Regions from separate parts of the Paenochrobactrum glaciei genome, predicted to be linked through region 2. Evidence: predicted binding sites of a transcription regulator. Region 2 holds the regulator's gene; the other holds the start of a gene.

Region 1 (4,569 bases), 320 kb from region 2:
TGATAGTGGTTTAACAGCGGCTAACAGCGCACGCGCTTCTGCCTCGTCCTGACGCATTTGTTCCATCAGCGGTTCCAGCCCGTCAAATTTCACTTCGCCGCGCAAAAAGCCAAAGAAGGAAACCGTGGCAAGCTCACCGTAAAGATCACCGGAAAAATCAAATAAGAAGGTTTCAAGCAGCGGCACGCCATTATCCGTCACAGTCGGGCGACGGCCATAACTTGCCACACCATTATAAAGCGTGCCGTCTGCACGACGGAAACGCACGGCATAAATACCATGTTTCAGATGGGTTTGTTCCGGCAAATGCATATTGGCGGTTGGAAAACCAAGCTCACGGCCAAGTTTGCGGCCATGCACCACTTCGGCGCGCACCTGATAACGGTGACCAAGAAGACCGGCCGCCTGCACCACATCGCCGTCACAGAGAAAATCACGAATACGGCTTGAAGAGATTTGCGTGGCGCCCTCGTCGCAAAAAGCATCGACCAAAGTCACGCTGAAACCTGCTTGTTTGCCCGCGCCCACCAAAAATTCCGGTGTGCCGCGTCGTGCTTTGCCAAAGTGGAAGTCATAACCGATAACCACACCACTGGCCGCAAAGTTTTTCACCAAAATCGTATCAACAAATTCTTCAGCGCTCAGAGCAGAAAACTCAGCCGTAAAAGGCTGTTCGATCACCGCATCAAAGCCTAAAATCTCAAGCAGATAAGATTTTTCACGCGATGGTGTCAGGCGATCAACTGGCTCATCCGGTTTGAAGAAAGAACGCGGATGCGGCTCAAATGTCAGGGCGACGCATGGCCGCCCCTGACTTGCTGCCAGTTCCAGCGCTTGTTGCAGCACAGCCTGATGTCCGCGATGCACGCCATCAAAATTACCAATAGCCACGACAGCATGGCGCAAATGCGCAGGCAGATTATCCGTGGTATCAAGACGCTGAAATGGCTGTTTGGACATGAAATTGCTCTGTGCGTTTTATTTCAGTGCGATTAAACGAGATGTCTGATCGTCGCAACCGGCTGATGGCCGTGCTTGTTCAAAAACGTTTTCAGCTTTTCAACATCCACGGTTTCTGCATCAATATAGTCGGCCGCATGCACGCCGCCGGAAATATAAAGAACATCAACACCAAATTGTGCCGCACCCTTTACATCAGTCAGGATACCATCGCCAATAGCCAAGATGCGCGATTTTTCGACGCTACGGCCAAGAAGCTTTTCGGCCGCCTTTAATGCAGCGGCATAAATCGGATGATGCGGCTTACCGGCGACCTGTGTACGGCCACCCAGCAAACCATAATCACGCGCCAAAACACCGGCACACCAGATCATGCGATTGCCGCGTTCCACCACCAAATCAGGATTGGCACAAATGAACGGCAGATTACGGGCACGGAAACGCTCCAGCATTTCGGTGTAATCTTCAGGTGTTTCTACTTCATCATTAAAGAGACCGGTGCAGACAATACCAGCCGCTTCAAACTCTTCCACCACTTCGACATCAAGACCATCAAAGATCGCATATTCATGCTCAACGCCGATATGGAACACTTTGCGCGGGCCTTCGGCAATCAGATCGCGGGTTACATCGCCCGAAGTCACAACCACATCATAAGCATCATCAGGCACACCTAAGGTGCCAAGTTGTGCCACAACGCCCGGAAAAGGACGCGGAGAATTGGTAACCAAAATAACCTTCACGCCTTTGGCGCGTGCACGCTGCAAAGCCTCACAGGCGAGCGGGAAAGCTTCCTCACCATTATGCACAACGCCCCACACATCGCAGAACAGTACATCATAATCATTGGTGAGATCATCCAGACGCTCAGGAAATTTCATGCCAATCCTCATTAAACAAACTGCAAGGAACCCGTTTAGAACAGATCCGAGATTGATGAGCCGTCATCATTTTAAAAATTGCCGGATCATTTGCCCACATATTTAAAATGACAATTTATAGTTTCACGTCTGCTCCTCTAACGCATGGCGGCACGCATGTCACGCCTGCATGCAAACTCAGCGCTTGCGATAACTAAAAAATTACAAAAAAGCCGATGATTCTACGAAGGTTTCAAAGAAAACCGCCATTATTTTTCATAAAGCTGACATGTTTAAGCGGCTTAATAAGCAGGCTGAAATATGGCTTGATAGTTTGAAAAGCGACCCGCGCACCCCATAATTTACAAGGTGACGGCAGACTTGCAAAAACAGAAATGAGAATTTTGCATTTCTTTCTTAATCATAAACGCTTCCCGACCTTGACATTAAAACAGGTCATTTCTATCTATTTAGCAGGTTAGCACTCGGGGAGACTGAGTGCTAATACCGTGGATCATAAGGTCCATGGAGGGGTTCAACTTTAATTTTTAAGGGTTTAGATCATGGCTGAGACCAATTTCCGCCCACTTCACGATCGCGTTGTTGTCCGTCGTGTTGAGTCGGAAGCAAAAACCGCTGGCGGCATCATCATTCCTGATTCCGCAAAAGAAAAGCCATCAGAAGGCGTTGTTGTCTCTGTAGGTTCCGGCACACGTGATGAAGCCGGCAAGCTGGTTGCACTGGACGTTAAAGCTGGTGACAAAGTTCTGTTCGGCAAGTGGTCCGGCACAGAAGTCAAGATCGGCGGCGAAGACCTGCTGATCATGAAAGAATCCGACATTCTGGGTATCCTCGGCTAATTCATCTGCGCAGTGCATTGCTTGATGCACCCTGATGAACGCCGGTATTTTTGCCGGCAGTTGAGATATTCGATTTAACCACCAATCTGACCGGGACAATTCCCAGGAGATATAAAATGGCTGCTAAAGAAGTAAAATTCGGTCGTTCAGCGCGCGAAAAAATGTTGCGCGGCGTCGACATCCTTGCAGATGCTGTAAAAGTAACACTCGGCCCTAAAGGTCGTAACGTTGTTATCGACAAATCCTTCGGTGCTCCACGCATCACCAAAGACGGTGTATCGGTTGCTAAAGAAGTAGAACTTGAAGACAAGTTCGAAAACATGGGCGCACAGATGCTGCGCGAAGTAGCTTCCAAGACCAATGACACAGCTGGTGACGGTACAACAACCGCTACCGTTCTGGGTCAGGCTATTGTTCAGGAAGGCGCAAAAGCTGTTGCTGCCGGCATGAACCCAATGGATCTGAAGCGCGGTATTGATCTGGCAGTAACTGAAGTTGTTGCAAACCTTCTCGGCAAAGCCAAGAAGATCAACACTTCTGAAGAAGTTGCTCAGGTTGGCACCATCTCCGCAAACGGCGAAGCAGAAATCGGTCAGATGATCGCTGAAGCCATGCAGAAAGTTGGCAACGAAGGCGTTATCACTGTTGAAGAAGCTAAAACTGCTGAAACAGAGCTCGAAGTTGTTGAAGGTATGCAGTTCGACCGCGGTTACCTGTCCCCTTACTTCGTAACCAACCCGGAAAAAATGATTGCAGATCTGGAAGATGCATACATCCTTCTGCATGAAAAGAAGCTTTCCAACCTTCAGGCTCTTCTGCCGGTTCTCGAAGCTGTTGTTCAGACCTCCAAGCCACTCGTCATCATCGCTGAAGACGTAGAAGGCGAAGCACTGGCAACTCTGGTTGTTAACAAGCTGCGCGGCGGCCTGAAAATTGCTGCTGTTAAGGCTCCGGGCTTTGGCGATCGTCGTAAGGCAATGCTCGAAGATATCGCTATCCTCACCGGTGGTCAGGTTATCTCCGAAGATCTCGGCATCAAGCTGGAATCCGTAACCCTCGACATGCTTGGCCGTGCGAAGAAAGTTGCAATCAGCAAAGAAACCACCACTGTCGTTGACGGTGCAGGTGCAAAAGCTGAAATCGAAGCCCGCGTTGGCCAGATCAAGCAGCAGATCGAAGAAACCACTTCTGACTACGACCGTGAAAAGCTGCAGGAACGTCTTGCTAAGCTTGCTGGCGGTGTTGCAGTTATCCGCGTTGGCGGTGCAACTGAAGTTGAAGTTAAAGAACGCAAAGACCGCGTTGACGATGCTCTGAACGCAACCCGTGCGGCTGTTGAAGAAGGTATCGTACCAGGTGGTGGTACTGCATTGCTTCGCGCTTCTGCAAACATCACTGCAAAAGGCATCAATGCTGACCAGGAAGCTGGTATCAACATCGTTCGTCGCGCTCTGCAGGCTCCTGCTCGTCAGATCACCACAAACGCCGGTGAAGAAGCATCTGTTATCGTTGGCAAAATCCTCGAAAACGCTTCTGAAACCTTTGGTTACAACACTGCAACCAACGAATATGGCGATCTGATCAAAGCTGGTGTTGTTGATCCGGTTAAGGTTGTTCGTACTGCTCTTCAGAACGCAGCTTCTATCGCTGGCCTGATGATCACCACTGAAGCCATGATTGCTGAACTGCCGAAGAAAGACGGCGGCATGCCAGCAATGCCAGGCGGTGGCATGGGCGGCATGGGCGGCATGGACTTCTAATCAGTCCTGCTTCCAATCACTTACAAAGAAGCCCCGGAGCAATCCGGGGCTTTTTTTATGTCACTGATTCTACAAATGAATTTTTGAACTTGCTGATAAATCACTACGCAGAGTTGATATGCATAGATG
Region 2 (4,569 bases):
GTATGGTCACTAAGACGCTCCCCGCAACGCCACTCTTATCAGGGAGTGTATTGAGACTGAGCGGGGGCGCAAATGTTTTTTGCGCCCCCGAAATTATAAGGATTGAATGTAGGTTTAGTCTTTTAGCAGAATTTAGGCGTCTTTTGCCTGATCATCTGCTTCAGGAGCGCGTGCTGCGCCACCTTTGGATACACCCACCAGAGCAGGGCGAAGCACGCGGTCGCCAATGGCGTAACCGGTCTGAACAACCTGCACAACGGTGTTGTTTGGCACATCAGGGTTTGGCACTTCAAACATTGCCTGATGGAAATTCGGGTCAAACTTCTGGCCTTCCGGATCAAGCTTGGTCACGCCGTGGCGTTCCAAGGCCTGCAACATGGAGCGTTCGGTCAGATCAACGCCGTCGGCTAAGCCTTTAAGGCCGCTGTCTTCAACGAGTGATTCTGCCGGAATGGCATCCAGCGCACGGCGCAGATTGTCGGAAACGCCCAGCATGTCGCGGGCAAAGTTGGTCACCGCATAGGTTTTGGCATCAGCGACATCGCGCAATGTACGCTTGCGCAGATTTTCCATATCGGCTGCCAGACGCAACAGCTGGTCTTTCAGCGCTGCATTTTCGTCCACCAGATGCGCAAAAGGATTAATTTCCTCTTCGTCAGCCACTTCTTCCATTGCTTCCGCCTTGCGGGACTTCAAAAAATCATCAGCCGCTTTTTTCAGCGCATCCCGGTCACGGGGATTGTTCAGGTCGCGCTTGTCAAGATCGGCTGTTTCAGGGTTTTTCTTTTCTTCAGTCATGATGTTCTTCCGTCTTGAATAAGTGTTTGTGGCGGATATCGAGTGTCAGCGCATGAAAATCAAGGCTTAATGTGCATACCTTGTGCATTCTGACAGTTATAATTGCAATGCCCTCATGGTTTTCGTCATGGTTATCGCAGCAATCGTGAGACAATTTGCGCCGTATAATCGACCATGGGGACGATACGGGCATAATTAAGCCTTGTCGGGCCAATGACGCCAAGCGCACCGACCACGCGTTGTTCGCCGTCGCGGTAAGGCGCCACAACAAGCGAGGAACCGGAAAGCGAGAAAAGCTTGTTTTCCGAGCCGATGAAAATTCGCACCCCTGATCCGGCTTCGGCCAGATCAAGCAATTGGATCATGCCGTCTTTGGTTTCCAGATCATCAAAAAGATGGCGCAAGCGCTCCAGATCATCCTGAGCGCTGATATTTTCAAGCAAGTTGGAGCGGCCACGCACGATCAGGCGGGCAGGCTGGTCGGAGCCGCTGCCACCCCAAATGGCAAGCCCTTGGGCAACAAGGCTTTGCGACAGGCTGTCGAGTGCCTCGCGGGTTTCGTTTTTAAGCTTTTCCAATTCATTGCGTGCTTCGGTGAGGGTGCGGCCATGAATATGGGCATTGAGAAAATTGGAGGCTTCAATGAGTTGTGACGCGCTCACACCGGGCGGCAGTTCCAGCACGCGGTTTTCCACATCACCATTTTGCATCACAAGCACAGCTAAAGCGCGCGTTGGTTCAAGGCGCACAAATTCAATATGTTTCAGCGCGCCTTCTGCCTTGGTGGCCAGCACCAGACCCGCACCTCTGGAGAGGCCGGACAGTACCTGACTTGCTTCCGTCAGGATATTTTCAACCGAATGGGTTTGTCCGGCAGCACGCACCTGCGCTTCAATGCTGGAGCGCTCATCGGGTGGCAGATCGCCGATTTCAAGAAAGGCATCGACAAAAAAACGCAAGCCGATTTGTGTCGGCATACGGCCTGCCGAAATATGCGGCGAGTAAATCAGCCCTAAGTGTTCCAGATCGCTCATCACATTGCGGATGGTGGCGGGTGACAAGGCTTGCGGCAGAATACGCGCCAGATTGCGGGAGCCGACCGGATCGCCGTCATTCAGATAGCTTTCGACAATCCGGCGAAAGATTTCGCGCGAACGCTGGTCAAGCGAACTGAGAACGTCATGTGCTGGTGACTGGATCATCGTCCCGCCTTAAACCTTGTGCCTAAATGTGATGTCGCTCCTTAAATATAAGGTGGCAAGTGCCAAGGTCAAAGACTTTGAATGAAACTGTTAAAACAGTTGTGTAAAGGCTATGATAAAAACTGGCTTGTGAAATGCCTTTCTATTTGCGTCATTGCGGCTTAAAAGCAGAAACTTCTTATATGAATCGGGGTTAAATCTTATGCGTCCATCCAATCGTGCAGCCGATGAAATGCGGGCTGTTTCTTTCGAGCGTGGTATTTCCAAACATGCGGAAGGCTCTTGCCTCGTCAAATTTGGCGATACACATGTGCTGTGCACTGCAAGCTTGGAAGAAAAAGTGCCGGGCTGGATGCGTAATACCGGTAAAGGTTGGGTCACTGCGGAATATGGCATGCTGCCACGTTCAACAGGTGACCGTATGCGCCGTGAAGCAGCCGCTGGCAAGCAGGGTGGCCGCACACAGGAAATCCAGCGTCTGATCGGCCGCTCGCTGCGTGCGGTTGTTGATATGCAGGCTTTGGGCGAGTTTCAGATTACTGTTGACTGCGATGTTATTCAGGCTGACGGCGGCACCCGTACCGCGGCGATTACCGGTGGCTGGCTAGCGCTGCATGATTGCCTGCGCTGGATGGAAAGCCGTCAGATGGTCAAGCTCGACAAAGTGCTGAAAGACCATGTTGCTGCAATTTCCTGCGGTATTTATGAAGGCACACCGGTGCTTGATCTGGATTATCCGGAAGATTCAGCCGCTCAGACCGATGCGAATTTCGTTATGACCGGTTCAGGCGGCATTGTTGAAATTCAGGGTACGGCTGAAGGTGTTCCTTTCTCCGAAGAAGAATTTGCCAATCTGATGGCTTTGGCCAAAACCGGCGTAAACCGTCTGGTTTCTTTGCAGAAAATGGCTGTAGCCTGATTGTCTGATTGATAAAAATTTGAATGTGGTGCTGAAACTATGAAAAAACTTGAAGAAACCAAGCTGGTCGTTGCCTCGCATAATGCAGGAAAGCTGCGCGAATTTGATGATCTGTTGGGGCCATTCGGTTTTGAAACACAGTCTGCCGGTCAGCTCGGACTGCCGGAGCCTGATGAAACCGGCACCACATTTGAAGAAAATGCTTATATCAAAGCCTATGCTGCGGCCAGCGCCACAGGATTGCCGGCTTTGTCTGATGATTCAGGCCTTGTCGTTGATGCACTTGACGGAAACCCGGGAGTTTATACCGCTAATTGGGCAGAATTGCCTGATGGCAGCCGTGATTTTGCCATGGCAATGGGCAAGGTTGAAGATGCTATGCAGGCTAAAGGTGCCACTGAACCGCAACAACGTAAAGGCCGTTTCGTGTCGGTGATTTGTCTGGCTAAGCCTGATGGTTCAGCTGAGTATTATCGCGGCGAAGTGGAAGGTCAGCTGGTTTGGCCACCACGCGGTGAATTGGGCTTTGGCTTTGATCCTGTCTTTTTGCCGGATGGCTATGACAAGACATTTGGCGAGATGACCGCGCAGGAAAAACATGGCTGGAAACCGGGTGACAAACATGCGCTCTCGCATCGTGCCCGTGCCTTCCAGCTTTTCGCCCGTGATCTATTGGGCATCGAATAATTTTATTGAAAATAGGTATTAAAAAGTTTGGAACTGAACACCGCGCAGGCTTTGCAGCACCCGATCGCAACCTCTGATGGGGAAAATGCTTTTGGCATTTATCTGCATTGGCCGTTTTGCATGGCCAAATGCCCATATTGTGACTTCAACAGCCATGTGCGCCACCAGCCGGTGGATCAGGAACGCTTTGCAGCCGCCTTTAATCGTGAAATGGAAACTCTGCGCGAACGTACAGGGCCGCGCACGGTTACCAGTATTTTTTTGGGCGGTGGTACGCCTTCTTTGATGCAGCCTGCAACGGTTGCTTCGCTTTTGGATGGTATTGCCAAACGTTGGTCAGTTGCCGACAATATTGAAATCTCACTTGAAGCCAATCCGACCAGTGTGGAAGCGGATCGTTTTCGCGGCTATCGTGCGGCCGGTGTTAATCGTGTGTCGCTTGGTGTGCAGGCATTGAATGATCGTGATCTGCGCCGTCTTGGCCGTTTGCATTCGGTCGATGAGGCAAAAGTGGCAATCGGTCTGGCGCGTGAGATTTTCCCACGTCTCTCATTTGATCTGATTTATGCCCGCCCTGACCAAACCATTGAAGACTGGCGTGACGAGTTGAAAGAAGCCATTTCACTGGCCGCCGATCATTTGTCGCTTTATCAGCTGACAATTGAAGAAGGCACGCAGTTTTATAATCTTTGGAAGGCCGGAAAACTGGTGACACCGGAGCCGGATCATGCCGCAGCGCTTTATGAGGAAACGCAAAGAGTGACTGCCGAGCACGGGCTTCCGGCTTATGAAGTTTCCAATCATGCGGTTCCGGGGCGTGAATCGCAGCATAATCTGGTTTATTGGCGCTATGGCCAATATGTTGGTGTGGGGCCGGGGGCGCATGGCCGCTTCATTGAAAATGATACGCGTACGGTGACGATTACCGAAAAACATCCTGAAACATGGCTGGAGCGGGTTGAA

Evidence for each region. The regulator HrcA, encoded in region 2, represses chaperone genes, less so after heat shock. The targets are predictions, from matches to a motif close to GTTAGCACTCNCNNNNNGNGAGTGCTAAC.
Region 1: ABDZ76_RS02610 (co-chaperone GroES) is a predicted target of HrcA. The motif match lies at 2,298-2,326, and genes of this name have one in related genera.

What each region holds. Positions count from the first base shown of each region.
Region 1 is NZ_BAAADE010000001.1:528,461-533,029, forward strand. Features, by position in the region: gene ABDZ76_RS02600 (bifunctional riboflavin kinase/FAD synthetase) at 1-960, opposite strand, end outside; gene ABDZ76_RS02605 (TIGR01459 family HAD-type hydrolase) at 993-1,841, opposite strand; gene ABDZ76_RS02610 (co-chaperone GroES) at 2,384-2,680, shown strand; gene groL (chaperonin GroEL) at 2,797-4,440, shown strand.
Region 2 is NZ_BAAADE010000001.1:847,549-852,117, reverse strand. Features, by position in the region: gene ABDZ76_RS04055 (trimeric intracellular cation channel family protein) at 1-10, opposite strand, end outside; gene grpE (nucleotide exchange factor GrpE) at 133-798, opposite strand; gene hrcA (heat-inducible transcriptional repressor HrcA) at 930-2,000, opposite strand; gene rph (ribonuclease PH) at 2,203-2,919, shown strand; gene rdgB (RdgB/HAM1 family non-canonical purine NTP pyrophosphatase) at 2,959-3,606, shown strand; gene hemW (radical SAM family heme chaperone HemW) at 3,727-4,569, shown strand, end outside.